3 regions of the Sinomonas halotolerans genome follow, and region 2 is predicted to be linked to each of the others. Evidence: riboswitches for the same ligand, from Rfam matches in the RefSeq annotation. Region 2 holds a riboswitch; each other region holds the start of a gene.

What was found. Region 2 has a riboswitch for S-adenosylmethionine ahead of sfnG (dimethylsulfone monooxygenase SfnG). Riboswitches for the same ligand answer to the same signal wherever they lie in the genome.
Region 1: another riboswitch for S-adenosylmethionine. It lies ahead of ABCQ75_RS13105 (DUF1737 domain-containing protein); the one in region 2 lies ahead of sfnG (dimethylsulfone monooxygenase SfnG).
Region 3: another riboswitch for S-adenosylmethionine. It lies ahead of ABCQ75_RS03250 (aminotransferase class V-fold PLP-dependent enzyme); the one in region 2 lies ahead of sfnG (dimethylsulfone monooxygenase SfnG).

The regions. Positions count from the first base shown of each region.
Region 1 covers NZ_JBDFRB010000013.1:37,354-40,594, forward strand. The annotation lists gene ABCQ75_RS13095 (O-succinylhomoserine sulfhydrylase) at 1-619, opposite strand, end outside; gene ABCQ75_RS13100 (rhodanese-like domain-containing protein) at 673-1,083, opposite strand; gene ABCQ75_RS13105 (DUF1737 domain-containing protein) at 1,080-1,394, opposite strand; SAM riboswitch class IV at 1,403-1,513, opposite strand; gene ABCQ75_RS13110 (glutaminase) at 1,599-2,558, opposite strand; gene ABCQ75_RS13115 (PucR family transcriptional regulator) at 2,555-3,241, opposite strand, start outside.
Region 2 covers NZ_JBDFRB010000003.1:245,278-248,518, forward strand. The annotation lists gene ABCQ75_RS05280 (O-acetylhomoserine aminocarboxypropyltransferase/cysteine synthase family protein) at 1-756, opposite strand, end outside; gene sfnG (dimethylsulfone monooxygenase SfnG) at 756-1,955, opposite strand; SAM riboswitch class I at 2,010-2,110, opposite strand; gene ABCQ75_RS05290 (glycoside hydrolase family 125 protein) at 2,736-3,241, opposite strand, start outside.
Region 3 covers NZ_JBDFRB010000002.1:169,976-173,216, forward strand. The annotation lists gene ABCQ75_RS03250 (aminotransferase class V-fold PLP-dependent enzyme) at 1-1,324, opposite strand, end outside; SAM riboswitch class IV at 1,357-1,470, opposite strand; gene hisN (histidinol-phosphatase) at 1,581-2,393, opposite strand; gene rsgA (ribosome small subunit-dependent GTPase A) at 2,497-3,241, opposite strand, start outside.

The sequences.
Region 1 (3,241 bases), on a different contig from region 2:
CGACCACGTCCGCGCCGAAGTCGAGGCTCTTCTGCAGCAGCGGGGTGGCGAAGACATTGTCGACGACGACCGTCGCACCCGCCGCATGGGCCAGGTCCGCGACCGCGCGGATGTCCACGATCTCCTGCATCGGGTTGGACGGGGACTCGAAGAACACCGCCGTGGTAGGGACCGAGAGCGCCTCGGCCCACTGGTCCAGGTCCGGCCCGTCGACGAACACGGTCTCCACGCCCCAGCGCGGCAGGATCTCGTTTAGGATCACGAAGCACGAGCCGAACAGGCTCCGCGCCGCGACCACCCGGTCGCCGGCGGCGAGCAGCGCGGCGAGGGCCGTGAACACGGCGGACATCCCGGAGGCGGTGGCGAAGCACGCCTCGGCGCCCTCGATGAGGCGCAGCCGCTCCTGGAAGGTCGCGACGGACGGATTGCCGTACCGGGAGTAGACGAAGCGCTCGTCCTCGCCGGTGAAGGCGCGTTCGGCGGCCTCCGCGGACTCGTAGACGAACCCGGAGTTGAGGAACACCGCCTCGGAGGTCTCGTGGAAATCGGTGCGGAGGAGCCCTCCGCGCACGGCCTGGGTGTCCTGCCCCCAGCCGGCGGCGTCGATGCTGAAGTTCACTTGATCCTGACTGTCCTGCTCGTGGTCTTGCTCAGGGGCCTGCGGCCCCGTGCCTACTCCTGGCCCAGATTGGTGGGCAGCCCGCGGTTCTTCCACCCGTTCACAGTCCTCCGGCCGTCCGGGCCGGGGTGGCCCTCGAAGCCCTCGAGGAGGTTGTAGGCGGTGAACCCGAGGTTGGCCGCGACCTCGGCGGCCGCGGCGGAACGGGCCCCGGAGCGGCACAGGAAGATGAGGTCCGTGGAACCCGGCTCGGGGGCCTGGAGCTGGAGCTCCATGAGGAAGTCAGGGTTGGGGATCCCGCCGGCGAACACCCACGGGATGAAGAGGGGGTCGTTGTCCACGGAATGCGTGTCCGGGATGCCGATGTGGGCCCATTCCTCCTCGGTGCGCACGTCCACGAGCACGGCCCCGTCCTTGAGGCGCTGCCACGCCTGCTCCGGCGTGAGGTCGCCCGCGTAGCTCATGCGTGGCCCTCGCCCTCGTACTCGAGGCCCTCGACCGCGGAGGCCACGGCGGCGTCCGCGCGCGCGACCGCGTGCGGGAGGATCACGGCCTGCGCCACGATCACCTCGGAGCCGTTGAACGTGGCGGCGGGGGAGCCATGCAGGACGTAGCCTTCCGAGAGCGCCTGGGAGATGCGGGCACAGAACTCGCGCGTGTCCGGGCCCGTCAGGAGCCGGTACGCGAGCTTCTCCTCGCCGGGCGTGGAGGGGGCTGCCGGATCGTTGAGCGGGGTGTGCTCCGTGCCGGGCTGAGCGGTCGCGGTGTCAGTCATGGCGGGCTCCTTCGGGCTTGCTATCGAACGATCGAATGCCGAGTACTCACCTGAGGCACCCCGCCGCACGGAGGGTTGCCGGCCAGCAAGTCAGGGCTTCCGCGCTGGCACTCGTTACTCTCGGTCGAACGTAGCACGGGGCGCCGGGGCCAGCCATGGGAGCGCAGTAACGATTGGCAATACGCGGATGGGCAGGGAGGGACCTCAGAAGATGGACCAGCCGGTCCTCTCTGCGAGCTCCGCGAGGGCCGCGGCCCCGGCGATCGAATTCCCGTGCGCGTCGAGCCGCGGGCTCCACACGCAGACCGCGCAGACCCCCGGCACGATCGCGAGGATCCCGCCGCCCACGCCGCTCTTGCTCGGCAGCCCGACCCGGTAGGCGAACTCGCCCGCGGCGTCGTACATCCCGCAGGTGAGCATGACGGCGCCGAGCCGCTTCGCGACCGCGGGCGAGACGACCCGCCCGCCCGGCCCCACGCCGTCGTCCGCGAGGAACAGCCCCGCCCGGGCGACATCGGCGCAGGACATCTCGACCGAGCACTGGCGCACGTAGTGGTGCACGACGGCGTCCGCCGGGTTCCGCAGGTTGCCCAGGTCCGCGAGGAGGTGCGCGAGGGCGAGGTTGCGCCCGCTGCGGGCCAGCTCCGCGGCGAACGCGTCCTCGTTGACTGCGCCCCGGCCCGAGGGGGCGGCCAGGAGCCGGAGCACCTCGCCGCTCGCATCGCCGACGGCGTCGATGAGGTGGTCCGTGACGACGAGAGCGCCGGCATTGATGAAGGGGTTCCGGGGGATGCCCCGCTCGGCCTCGAGCTGCACGAGCGAATTGAAGGCCGTGCCGGAGGGCTCGCGGTGCACGCGGGACCAGAGGCCGCTGCCGCCGTCGTGCCCGAGCGCGAGGGCGAGGGAGAAGACCTTGGAGATGCTCTGGACCGAGAAGGGGACGGCGGCGTCCCCGGCCTCGAAGACCTCCCCCGAGGCCATGGCCACCGCGATGCCGAAGCGGGTGTGGTCGACCTCGGCAAGGTGCGGGATGGACCCGGGGACGGAGCCGAGGGCGCGTGTGGGCCGGTGCGCACGCACGAGGTCCTCGAGGAGGGCGCCGAGGCCGGGCCGTCCGGGGTCCGCCGTGCTGCGCGGGCGGGGCGGAACGGCGGTGGCCGTCACGAGCCCCCTCCCCTGAGCGCTCCGCGGGACCACAGGCCGAGGTGGAGCTGGGCGATGGCAGCGTGCGCGGGGTTGCCGAAGTCCAGGCGCGTGAGGCGCTCGGCCTTGGCCACCCGGTAGTAGACGGTGTTGCGGTGCACGCCCATGGCCCGGGCGCACGCGGCCACGTCCGCCGACGCCCCGAAGTACCCGGACAGCGTCCCGGCGAGCTCCGGGTCCCCGGTGAGGAGGTCCGTGAGGGCCCGGTGCCTGAAGCCCGAGGTGGCGAAGGCCGAGACGGCCTCGTGCAGGAGGACGTCCGTCTCGACGTCGTCGATCGCCGCGACCTGCGCGCCGGCACCCCGCAGGAGGGAGTCCATGACGGCCTCGGCCTCGGCGAGGGAGGCGTGCAGCGCGGTGAGGCTCGGGACGATCCGGCCGACGGCGACGAACGCCGTGACGCCCAAGTGCCTCTTCGCGTCGGCGGCCACGAGGCTCCCGAGGGAGCGCAGCGCGGCGGTGTCGGTGCGCGCGGCGAGGGCCGGGAGGACAGCCGCGGTGCGCCCGCCGTGCTGTCCGACGATTGCGGAGCCCTTGAAGGCGGCCGCGTGCAGCGCGACGAGGTCCGCGAGCTGGCCGTGGACGAGCTCGGCGTCCTCGGCCATGGCGTCGGCGGGGGAGACCCCGACGAGGAGGAGGCACGA
Region 2 (3,241 bases):
GCCCCACCACGTGACGTTGCCGTAGCTCGGGACGGGCTCGGTCATGGTGGGGAACCTGCCGTTGCCCCAGTTGAAGGTCCCGGCCTCGACGACGACGCCGCCCAGGGTGGTGCCGTGCCCGCCGAGGAACTTCGTCGCGGAGTGGATGACGATGTCCGCGCCGTGCTCGATCGGCCGGAAGAGGTACGGCGGCGTCAGCGTGGAGTCCACGACGAGCGGGACACCGTGGCCATGGGCGACAGCGGCGAGGCCGGCCACGTCGGCGATGTCACCGGAGGGGTTCGCGACCACCTCGGTGTAGACGGCCTTCGTGTTCTCGCGCAGGGCCGCGGCGAAGTCCGCCGGATCGGTCGAGTCCACGAAGGTCGTCTCGACGCCGAAGCGGCGCAGCGTCACGTCAAGCTGGGTGATCGTGCCACCGTACAGCTTCGAAGACGCGACGATGTGGTCCCCGGCCTGGGTCAGCGCGGCGAACGTGATGAACTCCGCCGCCATGCCTGAGCTCGTCGCGACCGCGCCGAGGCCGCCCTCGAGGGACGCGATGCGCTCCTCGAAGGCCGCGACGGTCGGGTTGCCGATGCGCGAGTAGATGTTGCCGTACTTCTGCAGCGCGAAGAGGTTGGCGGCGTCGTCCGTGTCCTTGAACACGAACGACGTCGACTGGTAGATCGGCACCGCACGCGCGCCGTGCTCCGCGTCCGGCGTGCCGCCGGCGTGCAGGGCGCGCGTGCGGAAGCCGAACTGGCGCTCCGCCATCAGCGCACGCCCGCGGTCTCGAGGCCAGAGGCCGAGGAGGGAACGGTGATGGGAAGGAGGTCCGTGTTGAGCTCGGTGCCGTTCTTGCGGGCCAGGTCCGCCTCGAGCTCGCGCACGATCGGCAGGACCTCGCGGCCGAACTGCTCGACCTCCTCCTGGAAGTGCAGGTAGCCCGTGAGGAACAGGTTCACGCCGATCTTCTTGTACTCGACGATCCGCGTGGCGATCTGCTCCGGGGTGCCGATGAGCTTGGTGCGGAAGCCGTCGTTGTACTGCACGAGGTCCTCGAACGTGGAGTCCTCCCACATGCCCTTGCCGTCCTTGGTGGACTGGCCGGCCTCCTTGACGGCGGCGGCGAAGCCCTCGACGGCGGGCTTGTGGGCCTTGGCGATGATCTCGCGCAGAGTGTCCTGCGCCTCCTTCTCCGTGTCGCGGGCGATCACGAAGCCGTTGAGGCCGAAGCGCGGGGCCTGGGGGGCCTTGCGGCCGTCCTGGGCCGCGGCCAGCACCCCGCGGATGTTGTCCTTGAACGGCTCGAGGTCGCGGCCGTTGGAGAAGTACCAGTCCGCGGTGCGGCCTGCGGCGGCCTGCGCGGCGGTCGAGTTGCCGCCGAAGAAGATCTCGGGGTGCGCGCGGCCGGGGATGTCGAGCGGGGCCGGGTTCAGGGTGAAGTCCTTGATGTTGTAGTACTTCCCGGACTGGGAGTAGCCCTGCTGCGTCCAGAGGCCGCGGAGGGCATTGATGAACTCCTCGGTGCGGACGTAGCGCTCGTCGTGCTCGAGCCATTCGAGGCCGAAGTTCACGAACTCGTCCTTGAGCCAGCCGGAGACGATGTTCACCGCGGCGCGGCCGCCGGAGAGGTGGTCCGCCGTGATGATGAACTTCGCCAGGACGCCGGGGTGCCACATGCCCGGGTGCACGGCCGAGATGACCTTGAGCCGCTCGGTGGCGCCGAGGAGCGCGAGGCTGAACGAGGTGGCCTCGTGCTGCTTGTCCGCGCCGTAGCTCGCGGCGTAGCGGGTCTGGGTCAGGGCGTACTCGAAGCCCGCGTCCTCCGCGATGCGGGCGAGCTTCCTGTTGTACTCGAACTCCCAGTTGGTGCGCTGTTCGATGGTCGAGACGACGAGGCCGCCCGAGACGTTCGGCACCCAGTAGGCGAACTTGAGGGGGGTCTCGACGTCGATCGTGTGGTCGGTCATGGCTGCGCTCCTTCATGCGGGCGCGACGTGCAGCGCGGGCCGGGGCCTGGACGCTCACCATCGCTTCTGGCGGTAGCACCCTTCGGCCCGCAGGGGCGGGGCCGGGGTTGCTGCGGCGTCACAGATCCAGATCTCTCAGCCGCTCGGGATGGTCAGTGAGATTCTCCCGAGAGCGGGTGTAACGATGCAAATTATTTCGTCACACTCGCGTCATGTCCGCCGTCACCGAATAAGGTTCGACGGCGCGCGTCCGGTCCGCGGTCTGGCTTCGGCGACGGCGGCGGGTCGCCGGCGCTCGCAGCCAGGCGTGGCCACCTCTCACCCATCGCGTGGCCATGTCTTGATCCACGCGTGGCCACCTCTCGCCGAACGCGTGGCCATATTTGGATCCACGCGTGGCCACCTCTCGCGCTCGCCACCGGAGGCGCCCGCGAGCGCAACCTGGATCGCACTCTGCACTTTCGGACGGGTCGGCCTGTCTCAGGCATGCGTCCATGGCGTGCGGACCCGAGGAGCGCTGAAGGGAATGACTGTCAACCTCGCGCCCGTGTCCTTCCGCCGCCCGAAGTGGCCACGGGTTGCGTGGAAGGTGGCCACGGGTTGCGTGGAAGGTGGCCACGGGTGGGGCGGGAGGTGGCCACGGGTTGCGTGGAAGGTGGCCACGGGTGGGGCGGGAGGTGGCCACGGGTTGCGTGGAAGGTGGCCACGGGTGGGGCGGAAAGTGGCCACGGGTGGGGCGGAAAGTGGCCACGCGTTCGGTGGGAGGTGGCCACGCGCTGGCTAGCGGGCGGGCTGCGGGCGGAGGTCCTCCGAGGCGAGGACCGCGGCGAGCGCAGCCCCGGGCCACCCGAACCAGTCCCGTGAGAGCCACGCGCCCGTCTCCGGGTCTGCGGTCTCCGGGAGCATGCCGTCCTCGGACACCAGCTCTCCGAGAGTGGCGAGGACCCGCTCCTGGCGGCTGGAGTCCCCGATGGTGCGCGCGTACAGGAGCTCCTGCACGAGCCCGAGCGCCCACACCCCTGCGGTGTGCACGGACCCGAGCCCGCCGAGCCGGCCGGCCACCGTGAAGGGGCCGTCGGGGTTGAAGGCGGTCTCCATCGTGGACCGCCAGGCAGGATCGTCCGCCGCGCAGAAGCCCCAAGCGGCCGCGAGCGGGGCCGGGAGGTCGTTGGCATCCGCGTAGAGCCGGTACTGCCCGGTTCCGTCGGTCTCGTACGCGTAGGCGGGGCCCGCCGGCCCGTCCACGAGGAACAGCTCCTTGGTCCGCTTGCGCACCTGCTGGGCAC
Region 3 (3,241 bases), on a different contig from region 2:
CGAGCGCCTCGACACCGGCCACGAGCCGCCTGACGTCCTCGAGCCTCGAGCCGACGCCGAAGCTCGCCCGCAGCGAACCCGAGGGCAGCCCCAGCCGCCGCAGCACCGGATGCGCGCAGAACCGCCCGTCCCGCACGCCGACCCCGTGCTCGGCCGAGAGGTAGGCGGCGGCCAGGCCCGCGTCGTGCCCGGCAACGGAGAAGTTGACGACGCCGATCGTCCCTCCGCCGGTGACGTCGCCCGGGGCGCCTCCCGCATGGTCCGCGAACAGCGTGTGGACCTTGACGCCGTCGACCGCCGTGAGGCCGGCGATGAGCGCCGAGCGCAGCTGCAGCTCGTGGAGGTCCCACGCCGTGGGGTTGAGCCCGGCGAGGACCTGGGCGGCCTTGGCAAGGGTCGCCGCGCCGAGCACGTTCGGTGAGCCGGCCTCGTGCCTCGCGGGCCCGGTGGCCCATGTCGCGGAGTCGAGCCGCACGTCCTTCACGGCACCCCCGCCGGCGAGGTACGGCGCGCCGGCGTCGAGCCAGTCGGGCCTGCCCACGAGCACCCCGGCGCCGAACGGCGCGTACAGCTTGTGGCCCGAGAACGCGAGATAGTCGATGTCCGCCTGCCCCGCGCCATCCCCGGCCATGTCGATGCGGCGGTGCGGCGCGAGCTGCGCGGCGTCCACCGCGATCCGGGCCCCGTGCGCGTGGGCGAGGGCGGCGAGCTCGGCGACAGGCAGCACCTCGCCCGTGACGTTCGAGGCGCCCGTCACCGCGAGCAGGGCCACGGTCCCGTCGGCGAGGGCGAGCCGGACCCGTTCGACGGTCTCCTCGAGCGTGTCGGCCGCGACGACGCTGCGGTGCGGCCGCGCCTGCCAGGGCAGGAGGTTCGCGTGGTGCTCGAGGTCGAGGTAGAGCACCTCTCCCGTGCGGGGGAGGCAGCGGGCGAGGAGGTTGAGCGCGTCGGTGGTGTTGCGGGTGAAGACCACCGCGTCGTCGGCCCGGGCGCCGACGAACGAGCGCACCGTGCTGCGCGCATTCTCGTACAGGCTCGTCGAGACCTGGGACGCATAGCCGGCTCCCCGGTGCACGCTCGCGTAGTAGGGGAGGATCTCGGCCAGATAGTCGGCGACCTCGGCGAGGGCGGGGGCGGAGGCCGCATAGTCGAGGTTCGCGTACCGCACCTCCCCGCCGCCCACGAGCGGCGCGAGCAGCGCGCCTCCGACCACCTCGGCGAGGGGCTCGACGGCGTGCGGGTAGTCGGCGTCGTCGATCCGGGACAGCCGGGACACCGGGGAAACCGGGGAAGGGCCGGGAAGGGTGGGCAGGGCAGTGTCCATGGCAGAGTCCTCGCGTTGGAGGGACCCGTGGGGGTCCGCGCTTGCCGGGTCCGCTCCGGACCGGCCTGGTCGTCACCCGGGGCACCCCACCGCGTCAGGAGGGTTGCCGGCCAGCAAACCGGGGTTTCGCGCTGGCACTCGTGACCTGTTGAAGAGAGTAGGCCACGGACGCGCGGGCGCGCATCCGTGGCCTACGGGGAACGGTCCTCTGTGACGAAATTCGACGTGGCATCCGCCAAGAGGTCCGGCCCCGGAATCAGAGGAGGTCGTCGTAGCCCGGGGTCAGGCGGGAGAGGACCTCGGAGTGGAGAATCCCGTTCGTGGCCACGGCATTGCCTCCCCACGGCCCGTCCTCTCCCTCGAGCGAGGTGAAGCGGCCGCCGGCCTCGGTGACGATCGGCACGAGCGCCGCCATGTCGTAGAGCGCCAGCTCCGGCTCGGTGGCGATGTCGACGGCGCCCTCGGCAAGGAGGCAGTAGGACCAGAAGTCGCCGTACGCGCGCGTGCGCCAGACGTCCTCGGTGAGGCCCAGGAAGCTGTCCAGCGTGCCCCGTTCCTTCCACCCGCTCAGGCTCGAGTAGGACAGGGAAGCGTCCTCGAGGCGCGACACGTTGCTCACGTGCAGCCGCGTCGCGGACGCGAGGGACCGGCCCGTATAGGCGCCGGCGCCCTTGACCGCCCACCACCGGCGGCCCAGCGCCGGGGCGCTGACCACCCCGACCACGACCTCGTCCCCGTCCGCGAGGGCGATGAGCGTGGCCCACACCGGGACGCCGCGCACGAAGTTCTTCGTCCCGTCGATCGGGTCGATGATCCAGCGGCGGGAGCCGTGCCCCGTGGTCCCGAACTCCTCGCCCACCACGGCGTCCCGCGGACGCGAGCGGGAGAGCTGCCCCCGGATGGCCTCCTCCGCGGCCCGGTCGGCGTCGGTGACGGGCGTGAGGTCCGGCTTGGTCTCGACCTTGAGGTCGAGGGCCTTGAACCTCTCCATCGTCTGGGCGTCGACGGAGTCGGCCAGCACGTGTGCGAGGCGGAGGTCGTCGTTGTACGTCTCGGGGGCAGCGATCATGGCACTTACGCTATCGCCTCGCCGCGAACGGCCGGGGGAGGCGCCGCGTCGTGGGCGCCGCGGGTGTGGGCGTGGAGGCGCCGCGTCGTGGGCGCCGCCGCGTTCAGCTGCCGAGGACCTTGGACTCCTGCGCCTCCTCGCGGGGGTCTGCGCCGAGGAGGCGTCGCAGGGAAGCGAGGCGGGCGGGACCGGCGTCGCCCGCCTCGCCGTCCGCGACCCAGGCGTCGAGGCCGCAGCCCACGGCCGCGGCGTCGTGCCGGCATCCGCGCTCGCAGGCCTCGGTGCCGGGTTCGAGGTCCGGGAAGGCGGCGAGGATGCGGTCCGGGTCCACGTGGGCGAGCCCGAACGAGCGGATGCCGGGGGTGTCGATGATCCAGCTGCCCGGCGGCGCGTCGGCGAGCCGCAGGGCGAGCGCAGAGGAGGAGGTGTGCCGCCCGCGCCCGGTGACGGCGTTGACGCCGCCGGTGGCGCGGTCCGCCCCCGTGAGGGCGTTGACCATGGTGGACTTGCCGACCCCGGAGTGGCCCAGGAGCACGGTGACGCGGCCGCCGAGCTCGGCGCGGAGCGTCTCGACCGCTGCGGCGTCGAGCCGTGCGGAGGAGCCGTCGGCGGCGCGGGCATCGATGCTGGCCGCTTCCGCGGCGGCCCCTTGGCCGGTGTCCTCGCCCGGAGCCGCGGGCCCGGCCGTGCGGCTCACGACGACGGTCAGCGGCAGCTGCTCGTAGGTCGCCAGGAGTGGGGCGGGATCCTTGAGGTCCGCCTTGGTCACGAGGAGGAGCGGCTCGATCCCGGCGTCGTACGCGGCGACGAGTGCACGGTCGATGAAGCCCGTGCGCGGTTCGGGGTTG